3 regions of the Bacillus hominis genome follow, and region 2 is predicted to be linked to each of the others. Evidence: predicted binding sites of a transcription regulator. Region 2 holds the regulator's gene; each other region holds the start of a gene.
What was found. Region 2 encodes CtsR, which represses protease genes until heat stress. Its sites were predicted from a motif close to ATGGTCAATAAAGGTCAAACA; they were not measured.
Positions count from the first base shown of each region.

Region 1: a site for CtsR is predicted at 1,143-1,163, ahead of clpB (ATP-dependent chaperone ClpB). Genes of this name have one in related genera too.
Region 3: a site for CtsR is predicted at 1,956-1,976, ahead of clpP (ATP-dependent Clp endopeptidase proteolytic subunit ClpP). Genes of this name have one in related genera too.

Region 1 covers NZ_JAUCFS010000005.1:1,130,344-1,133,624, reverse strand. The annotation lists gene clpB (ATP-dependent chaperone ClpB) at 1-1,125, opposite strand, end outside; gene QUF93_RS08120 (YjzC family protein) at 1,299-1,478, opposite strand; gene QUF93_RS08115 (Cof-type HAD-IIB family hydrolase) at 1,970-2,779, shown strand; gene QUF93_RS08110 (hypothetical protein) at 2,884-3,024, shown strand; gene QUF93_RS08105 (DUF3813 domain-containing protein) at 3,025-3,222, shown strand; gene QUF93_RS08100 (YitT family protein) at 3,248-3,281, opposite strand, start outside.
Region 2 covers NZ_JAUCFS010000005.1:91,493-94,773, reverse strand. The annotation lists gene mcsB (protein-arginine kinase McsB) at 1-689, opposite strand, end outside; gene mcsA (protein-arginine kinase activator protein McsA) at 694-1,242, opposite strand; gene ctsR (transcriptional regulator CtsR) at 1,412-1,873, opposite strand; rRNA gene rrf (5S ribosomal RNA) at 2,085-2,200, opposite strand; rRNA gene QUF93_RS02895 (23S ribosomal RNA) at 2,250-3,281, opposite strand, start outside.
Region 3 covers NZ_JAUCFS010000005.1:4,649,843-4,653,123, forward strand. The annotation lists gene spoVAD (stage V sporulation protein AD) at 1-328, shown strand, start outside; gene spoVAE (stage V sporulation protein AE) at 325-675, shown strand; gene QUF93_RS26895 (DUF1657 domain-containing protein) at 687-893, shown strand; gene QUF93_RS26900 (DUF421 domain-containing protein) at 914-1,783, shown strand; gene clpP (ATP-dependent Clp endopeptidase proteolytic subunit ClpP) at 2,023-2,604, shown strand; gene QUF93_RS26910 (HPr family phosphocarrier protein) at 2,854-3,102, opposite strand; gene whiA (DNA-binding protein WhiA) at 3,126-3,281, opposite strand, start outside.

The DNA.
Region 1 (3,281 bases), 1.0 Mb from region 2:
TGCTACAATCGCGCGGTCATGAATATTTACACCGTGATAAATTTCAAAACGCTCTTTTAAACCACGTAAAATCGAAATTGTATCCTCAACAGTTGGCTCTTCTGCTAATACTTGTTGGAAACGTCTTTCTAACGCTGGATCTTTCTCAATATATTTACGGTATTCATCTAACGTTGTTGCCCCGATGCAATGCAGTTCACCACGAGCTAGCATTGGTTTTAACATATTTCCTGCATCCATCGCTCCTTCTGTTTTACCAGCGCCGACAATTGTATGCAGTTCATCAATGAATAATAGAATGCGGCCTTCGCTCTTTTTAATTTCATTTAATACAGCTTGCAGACGTTCTTCAAACTCACCGCGGAATTTTGCTCCGGCCACAAGTGCACTCATATCTAAAGCGAAAATTGTTCTATCTTTTAATCCTTCCGGTACATCTTTTTTCACAATACGCTGTGCTAATCCTTCAACGATTGCTGTTTTCCCAACACCTGGTTCCCCGATTAAAACAGGGTTGTTTTTCGTTTTACGTGAAAGAATACGGATCACGCGGCGAATTTCACTATCTCGGCCAATTACAGGATCAATTTTCCCCGCTCTTACTTCAGCCACTAAATCACGGCCATATTTTTCTAACGCTTCATAAGTTGCTTCTGGATTTTGACTAGTCACTCTTTGATTCCCCCGAACTGTCATTAAAGACTGTAATAAGTTGTTTTTCGTAATATGAAATTTTGTAAATAATTGATTTATATCGCCTTTTTCTTCAGAAAAAGCAAGCAATACATGTTCTATTGAAATATAATCATCTTGTAATTTTTCTGCTTCTTTTCCTGCTCTCACAAGCAGTTGTTGCAAAGCACCTGTTACATATAATTTCCCTGCCTCTGCCCCGCTTCCAGTTACAGAAGGCTTTTTCTTAATTAAATTTTCGGCGCCTTGCTTTAACGCTTCTATATCGACATTCATTTTTTGAAAAATACGTACTGTTAATCCGTCTTGCTGCTCTAATAACGTAAGCAATAGATGAACAGTATCTACTTCTTGATGATGATGAGATACCGCTAAAGATTGAGCACTCATAATCGCTTCCTGTGTTTTCGTTGTCATTTGATTTAAGTCCATCTTTACAGCCCTCCAAATGTTTGACTTTCTTTGACCTTTAATTTGATTATACGCCAACTGACTTTTTTATACAATAATTTTGCTTATGTAGTTCAAACTTATTATTGGAAAAAGAAAAAAGTAACATTCATTTCCCTAATCAAAAAAAGCCGCAATAACGATTGCGGCTTCTGTTACGGTTTTCTTTTATATGTCCACTGACGGTTATGATTTGCGTTCTCCGGAAACCTTTCCCCGGCAGTTAATTTCACCATTTGTGGATCTTTCACCATACTTCCCGTTTCACCAATTTCTACGTAAATGCCATCATTTGGCGCCTTTTGCCCTGAACGAAACCTGCGATTTTGTCCCATTTCCATTCTCCTTCCATGACGTCTTGCCTCATTAGTATATCCATTTTAAAAGAAAGCTTTTCTGTCATGTTTAGGAAACATGTACTACCGTTTACTCACGTACATATATATAATTACACAAGCTTAAGCAGGAATTATTGGCATATTTGTTGAAAAAAAAGAAACCAACCAAAGTTTAGGCCAGTTTCAAAGGAGAGTCAAACATATACGAGAAGATTACATGTTCATTATAAGCCTCCTCATACGAGCAATGTAACCCTTTTCACAATTTGTACATAATGAAAGAAACATTATTTGAACTTTCCGAAAAGTTATTGACTTTTCTGCATTTCCAGTGAGAAATAGTAGACACCACAGCACTTTGCGACGTAAGATGGATATATAGTGAAATTTCCATCTATGGTGGTCTCACCCAGTCTAACCTCTTATTTCTGCATATTAAAAACGGAAATACAGATAGATACAAAAAAATTATTATAAGAGGTGAAATTATGAGTAAACAACATTTAATCGCATTAGACTTAGACGGCACTTTATTAACAGACAACAAAATAATTTCCACTCGAACGAAACAGACAATTGCAAAAGCAAAGGAACAAGGACATATCGTCGTCATTTCAACGGGACGTCCATTCCGTGCTAGTTTTGATTATTATAAAGAACTTAATCTTAATACACCGATTGTAAACTTTAATGGCGCTTACGTGCATCACCCTCTTGATTCAAATTGGGGAACACATCATTCTCCTCTTGAACTTTCAACAGCGCAAGAAATCGTCCGAGCTTGCTTTGAGTTCGGCGTGAAAAATGTCTATGCTGAAGTCATGGATGATGTATATGTCCGTGAAATTGATGAAGATAAAAAACATATTTTTGAATTCGGCTCTCCTAAGATTTTCACAGGAGATTTATTAAATATTTTAAACGACCATCCAACTTGCTTATTAATCGATGCACATGACGAGCATTCTGCTGCAATCCGCCAACATTTAACAGATATGCATGCTGAAGTCATCGACCATAGAAAATGGGGTGCGCCTTGGCCAATTATTGAAATTGTAAAAAGCGGATTAAATAAAGCTGTCGGATTACAAAAAATTTCAGGCCATTATAATATTCCTAAAGAGCGAATTATCGCTTTTGGTGATGAGGATAACGACTTTGAAATGATCGAATTTGCTGGTCATGGAATCGCAATGGGTAATGCAATTCCTGAATTAAAATCACTCGCAAATCATACGACATTAACGAATGAAGAAGATGGTATCGCTCTATATTTAGAAGAGGTTCTTGGGTTGTAATCTAAAAATTCCCTGCTTATAGTTTTCGCCAAACGCTCATACTATTATTAGACGCAAAAGTCAGCGCGTCAATTGTTTTCAGCTGAATAAAGGGGGTTTTTCGAATGGGTAAAAAGAACAAATCAAAACGTTTTATCCAACAAGGAGCCGATGCTGTTATGAAGCATGATGCAAGATTCCCGTACAGAGGTACATTAGCTGAGGCAGAAAAAGCGAGAAGTAACTCTTCGTTTGGAGGGGTTTAAATGGGGAACTTACTATTCCAACAAGCTAGAGACGCTGTTGCAAGTGCCGTTTCTTGTTCAAGTGGCGCTGAACAACAGGAACTCGTTTATAGAGCAAAAAACTCTTTGCACTCTGCTTATGCAAACTCTTCAACTGCTGAAAAAGTTCAGCTACGTGAAATGCAGGAGCAATTGCAAAACATTACGAATTCGCATTAAAAAAGAGGACCAACTTTGGTCCTCTTTAATCTTTTCTAAACAATCCAAACACACCGACC
Region 2 (3,281 bases):
CCTAGTGTCATTTGATTTGACACTTGAAATATATTACCTAACGCTTCGCTACCTTCACCGTATATTCCTCTTACTACTAGCCCTAATTTTTGAATTACTTGTATAATACGGTTAATTCTTTTCGTTAAAACCAGTCCCGGCAAATGAATCATTACCGAAGCCCTTAATCCTGTACCGACGTTAGTGGGGCAACTCGTAATATATCCAAGCGATTCATCAAAAGCATATTCAACCTGTTCCTCGATCCAATTATCTATTTGATTGGCACTTTGAAGCGCCTCTGATAACTGCAAACCTGAAAACAGGCACTGAATCCTAACATGATCCTCTTCATTAAGCATGATACTTATATGTTCACTTCCTGATAGTAGGCATGCTCCGTATTCTGTTCCTGCAAGATTTGGACTAATTAAATGCTTCTCAACTAAAACTCTCCTTTGAAGAGGATTTAATTCATTCATTTTTAATAGTTCAAACGCCCCAAAAGGTTCTACAGGTTTATTTATAAACTTCTTCTTAAATAACTCATGAATCTGTTTAGCTTCTTCCTCGTTTTGCATAGTAGAGAATTGATATTTTTTAAAATTACGAGCCAAACGAATTCGACTACTTAAAACAATATCAGAATCAGGGCCATCCCCCTTCATCCATGGACTAATCGCTTCATTCATAATTCTGTCCAGTGACATAGAACTATTCCCCCTCTCTATGCTCACTAAGCTGATTTTCAAGACCTCGAATTTTATCTCGTACTTCAGCCGCTTTCTCAAATTCCTCTTTCTGTACATATTGTTTCAGATTGAGTTTTAGTTCATCTAATTCTTTCTTTAAGTAGATATTTCCTTCTATACGTTCAGGAATTTTTCCACAATGTTCTGTATGCCCACCGTGAAGACGTTTTAACAATGGTTTTAAATGCCCCTTAAATGTATCGTAACAAGAAGCACACCCAAAGCGTCCCACTTTTGTAAATTGTTCATATGTCATCTTACAATTCGGACATCTTGATATATTTGTATTTGAAAATGCATCTTGCCCTTCTTCAAACATTGCTGGTTCACTATGCAATAATCCGGCTAATAGGTCATGGAATGAAAAATTAGACTGCGGTGATTGAAAGAAAGACGTATAGCCACTTTGTTCTGCACATTGCTCGCAAAGATGAACTTCCGCCTTTTTTTCGTTGATTACTTTTGTATAATGTAAAGTTGCTGGTCTTATATTACAGTTTTGACAAGTCATCGCTATCTCCCACCTTTACAACAGGAACGATCTATCTCATGATACTTTTCATACATTACTAGATTGTTCTCTTTTCTTAATCCATTTAGTAAAAGCACATGTCATCTTTCAAAATCCCTACAATATTAAACTGCATTATCTTAGTTATCATTCTTAACAAAAGTTATATTTATTTATATTTCAGTGTTCTTAACATTGCGCATAATATTCGAGCCCTAAGTTCATCTCGAGAAGGGACATCCATTAATAATACAGAACGATCTAGTACGCTTAGCATAAGTTTAGCTTCACGATTTGTTATAATACCCTCTTCTATTAAACGTATAATCATGCTTTCTGCATTTCCTTGCGCAACACTATGATCAATCATATGAAGCATTTGATCAATAATGTCTATATCGTCATGCAATTTGACTTTTATAATGCGAATGTAACCCCCTCCACCTCGTTTACTTTCTACTACAAATCCTCTTTCTAGTGTAAAACGGGTATTGATTACATAGTTGATTTGAGACGGCACACAATCGAATCGATCAGCGATCTCATTCCTCTTGATTTCAATCACATTATTATTGCTTAAGTCAATAACTTGCTTTAGATATTTCTCAATGATATCAGATATATTTCTCATTTATCCGCCACCTTTATTGACTTTGACTATCTTTGACTTTAATTATATACGTATTAAAAAAATTTGCAACTCTTTTGCTTATTCACTATCCTAGCCACATTTCACAATCTTTAATCAAAAGGACGATTCTTTAAGTAAAGATTTTTTAAATTACTATGAATTATAAAAGAAAACACGAAAAAACACGAGTCAAATGACTCGTGTTTTAGTTGCTTGGCGACGTCCTACTCTCACAGGGACAAGGTCCCAACTACCATCGGCGCTAGAGAGCTTAACTTCCGTGTTCGGTATGGGAACGGGTGTGACCTCTCTGCCATCATCACCAAACTATGAAGGCATATTCCTTCAAAACTAGATAACATTTGCTTCATATTATATGGTTAAGTCCTCGATCTATTAGTATTCGTCAGCTCCACATGTCACCATGCTTCCACCTCGAACCTATCAACCTGATCATCTTTCAGGGATCTTACTAGCTTACGCTATGGGAAATCTCATCTTGAGGGGGGCTTCATGCTTAGATGCTTTCAGCACTTATCCCTTCCGCACATAGCTACCCAGCTATGCCCTTGGCAGAACAACTGGTACACCAGCGGTGCGTCCATCCCGGTCCTCTCGTACTAAGGACAGCTCCTCTCAAATTTCCTACGCCCACGACGGATAGGGACCGAACTGTCTCACGACGTTCTGAACCCAGCTCGCGTACCGCTTTAATGGGCGAACAGCCCAACCCTTGGGACCGACTACAGCCCCAGGATGCGATGAGCCGACATCGAGGTGCCAAACCTCCCCGTCGATGTGGACTCTTGGGGGAGATAAGCCTGTTATCCCCGGGGTAGCTTTTATCCGTTGAGCGATGGCCCTTCCATGCGGAACCACCGGATCACTAAGCCCGACTTTCGTCCCTGCTCGACTTGTAGGTCTCGCAGTCAAGCTCCCTTATGCCTTTGCACTCTACGAATGATTTCCAACCATTCTGAGGGAACCTTTGGGCGCCTCCGTTACACTTTAGGAGGCGACCGCCCCAGTCAAACTGCCCACCTGACACTGTCTCCCGGGTCGATAAGACCCGTAGGTTAGAATTTCAATACAGTCAGGGCGGTATCCCACCAGCGCCTCCACCGAAGCTAGCGCTCCGGTTTCAATGGCTCCCGCCTATCCTGTACAAACTGTACCAAAATTCAATATCAGGCTACAGTAAAGCTCCACGGGGTCTTTCCGTCCTGTCGCGGGTAACCTGCATCTTCACAGGTACTATAATTTCACCGAGTCTCTGGTTGAGACAGTGCCCAAATCGTTACACCTTTCGTGCGGGTCGGAACTTACCCGACAAGGAATTTCGCTACCTTAGGACCGTTATAGTTACGGCCGCCGTTTACTGGGGCTTCAGTTCAGAGCTTCGCTTACG
Region 3 (3,281 bases), 4.6 Mb from region 2:
AACAGGCGATCTCGGACATGTTGGACGCGAAATTGCTTACGACTTACTACATAAACATGGGACAAAAGTAACAAGTGAACAATTTCAAGATTGCGGACTACTCATTTATAGAGAAGGTCAGCCTGTAATAGCCGGCGGGAGTGGCCCAGGCTGTTCAGCGACAGTCGTGTACGGGCATTTATTAAATAGAATGAAAAAAGGAGAATTCAAAAGGATACTCGTTGTTGCGACAGGTGCTTTACTATCTCCTCTTACATTCCAACAAGAAGAAACAATTCCGTGTATCGCTCACGCTGTTTCGATTGAATTTGGAGGTGCATTGCAATGATTTTTTTCTGGGCTTTCGTCATTGGTGGGCTTATATGTGTAATTGGTCAACTTATGTTTGATGTCGGTAAACTTACTCCTGCCCATACAATGGCAACACTCGTTGTTGCTGGAGCTATATTAGATGGATTCAATCTGTATGAACCATTAATTGATTTCGCTGGAGCTGGGGCAACTGTACCGATTACAAGTTTCGGTAACGCCCTCGTTCACGGCGCGATGGAAGAAGCTGCAAAACATGGAATTGTTGGCGTCATTACCGGCATGTTTAAAGTAACGAGCGCCGGTGTATCAGCAGCTATTATTTTCGGGTTCATTGGCGCATTGCTATTCAAACCGAAAGGATAAGGAGTGTTTGTATGACTGTTATCGCTAGCGTAAAAACTTGTCTTGCTAGTTTAAGGGGCGCTCAAGCAAGCTTAAGCTCTCTTTCGCTAAATTCTACAGACGACGAAGCAAAACGCGTATTTCATGAATGTATGTTAGAAATGGACAGTGTTATCGCTGATTTAAAGGATAGAGTTTCATTATTAGAACGTGAAGAACCTCAATATAAAGGGTTTTAAGTAGACTGGAGGAAACGACTATGTCTCACCTGCCTGAATGGACACTTGTCATTCTTCGCTCTGTATTCATATTAATTATTTTATTCACTATTACAAAATGCTTAGGAAAAAGGCAACTCTCTCAGCTTTCCTTTTTTGAATACATAGCGGGAATGACAATCGGTGATATCGCCGCTCAAATAGCTACAGGGCTTGACCAAAAATTTTTCCATGGTGTCTTTGCAATACTTATTTTCGCTTCGGTACCTTTTTTTGTCGGAATTCTTTCCTTAAAAAACAAAACTGCTAGAGATTTTTTTGAAGGGAAGTCTACAGTTTTAATAAAGGATGGCAAAGTACTTGAGGATAATTTAAAGAAAGAAAAATATACAAGCGACGAGTTACTTGAACTTCTTAGAGGAAATGGTGCATTCAGTATAGCTGAAGTCGAATTTGCCGTTTTAGAACCGAGCGGAGAATTAAATGTATTATTAAAGAAAGATGCTCAACCACTTACTGCAAAAGACCTCGGATTAAAAGTGCCGAATGAGAAAGAACCACAAACTGTTATTATGGATGGAAATGTACTAGATGAACCTCTTTCAGCAAGTGGACATAACCGTGCTTGGTTACATTCAGAATTAGAAAAACTCGGTGTTGTCATCGAAAATGTCTTTCTCGCTCAAGTTGACTCATACGGACAACTTACTATCGACATTTATAATGACAAACTTCAAATGCCTTCTCCTCAAAACAAACCTTTACTATTGGCATCTTTAAAAAAATGCCATGCTGATCTTGAGCTATTTTCTTTAGAAACAAAATCGAAATCAGCAAGTGAAATGTATAGTAAAAACGCGAAACAAGTCGAAACAATTTTAAATAAAGTAACCTATCTTTTAAAAGAATAAATACCGAAAGAACGCTTCAGTAAAAAGGCGTTCTTTTGCCTTTTCTACACCTTTAATCACGTTTAAATTTATGTAATTCGGTTATGATGTTGAAGATACATAAGCAGGGAATTTTAAAAACATAGCGAATAAATCATGATACAACTACATATTTTTTGATTTAAAGTGGTTTCGTTTGACCTTCATTGACCATAATTGTATTATAAGACTAAGAAAGCTTTTAAAGGAGGAAATAACAGATGAATTTAATTCCTACAGTAATTGAACAAACAAATCGTGGAGAACGCGCTTACGATATTTACTCTCGACTATTAAAAGACCGCATCATTATGCTTGGTAGCGCAATTGATGACAACGTAGCAAACTCAATCGTTTCCCAGCTTTTATTCTTGGAATCTCAAGATCCAGAAAAAGATATTCACATCTATATCAACAGCCCTGGTGGTTCTATCACAGCTGGTATGGCAATTTACGATACAATGCAGTTTATTAAACCACAAGTATCAACAATCTGTATCGGTATGGCTGCATCTATGGGTGCATTCTTACTTGCAGCAGGTGAAAAAGGAAAACGTTACGCACTTCCAAACAGTGAAGTAATGATTCACCAACCACTCGGCGGTGCACAAGGTCAAGCGACTGAAATCGAAATCGCTGCAAAACGTATCCTATTCTTACGTGAAAAATTAAACCAAATTCTTGCTGACCGCACAGGTCAACCACTTGAAGTTCTACAACGCGACACAGACCGCGACAACTTCATGACAGCAGAAAGAGCTCTAGAATACGGCTTAATCGATAAGATCTTTACAAATCGTTAATAACTACTAAAAGCGGAAGCGGCTCGTTCAGAATCGCAGGGCGTTGGAGCCCTGGTTCCGAGGCGCTTTTTGCCTCGAATGAAGGGGCGAAACGACCGGAGATTCTAGCCGCTGGAGCTAGATATAACAAAAAGCAGAAGCGCCCTATTACAGGGCGCTTCTTTATTATCATGTACTTCCATCAATTAAACTCAACCCACAAACAAACAACAAAATAAAGAAAAGCTATCGCACATTCGCGATAGCCTTTTATTGTACATATGCAGCTAATGCTTCCAAAGCCTCTTCTGCATCTGAACCTTCTGTTGTGATTGTAATCATGCTACCAGTTCCGATTGCTAAGCTCATAATCCCCATTATGCTCTTTGCATTAACTGCCTTTCCATCTTTCTCAATGAAAATATCAGAATGAAAACGATTTGCTTCTTGTACAAACAACGCAGCCGGACGTGCTTGTAAGCCGTTTTTTAATGCAACTTTAACCAATTTTTGAACCACAGCTCCATTTCCCCTTTAACCTCTTATTTTTTTGCTACTGTTTCCCCCGCGCGTAATTTCTCTGCAATTTCATCGATTTTACGCAAACGATGATTAATACCCGATTTACTAATTTTCCCCCCGGATACCATCTCACCTAACTCTTTCAATGTTACATCTTGATAATCTCTTCGTAACTG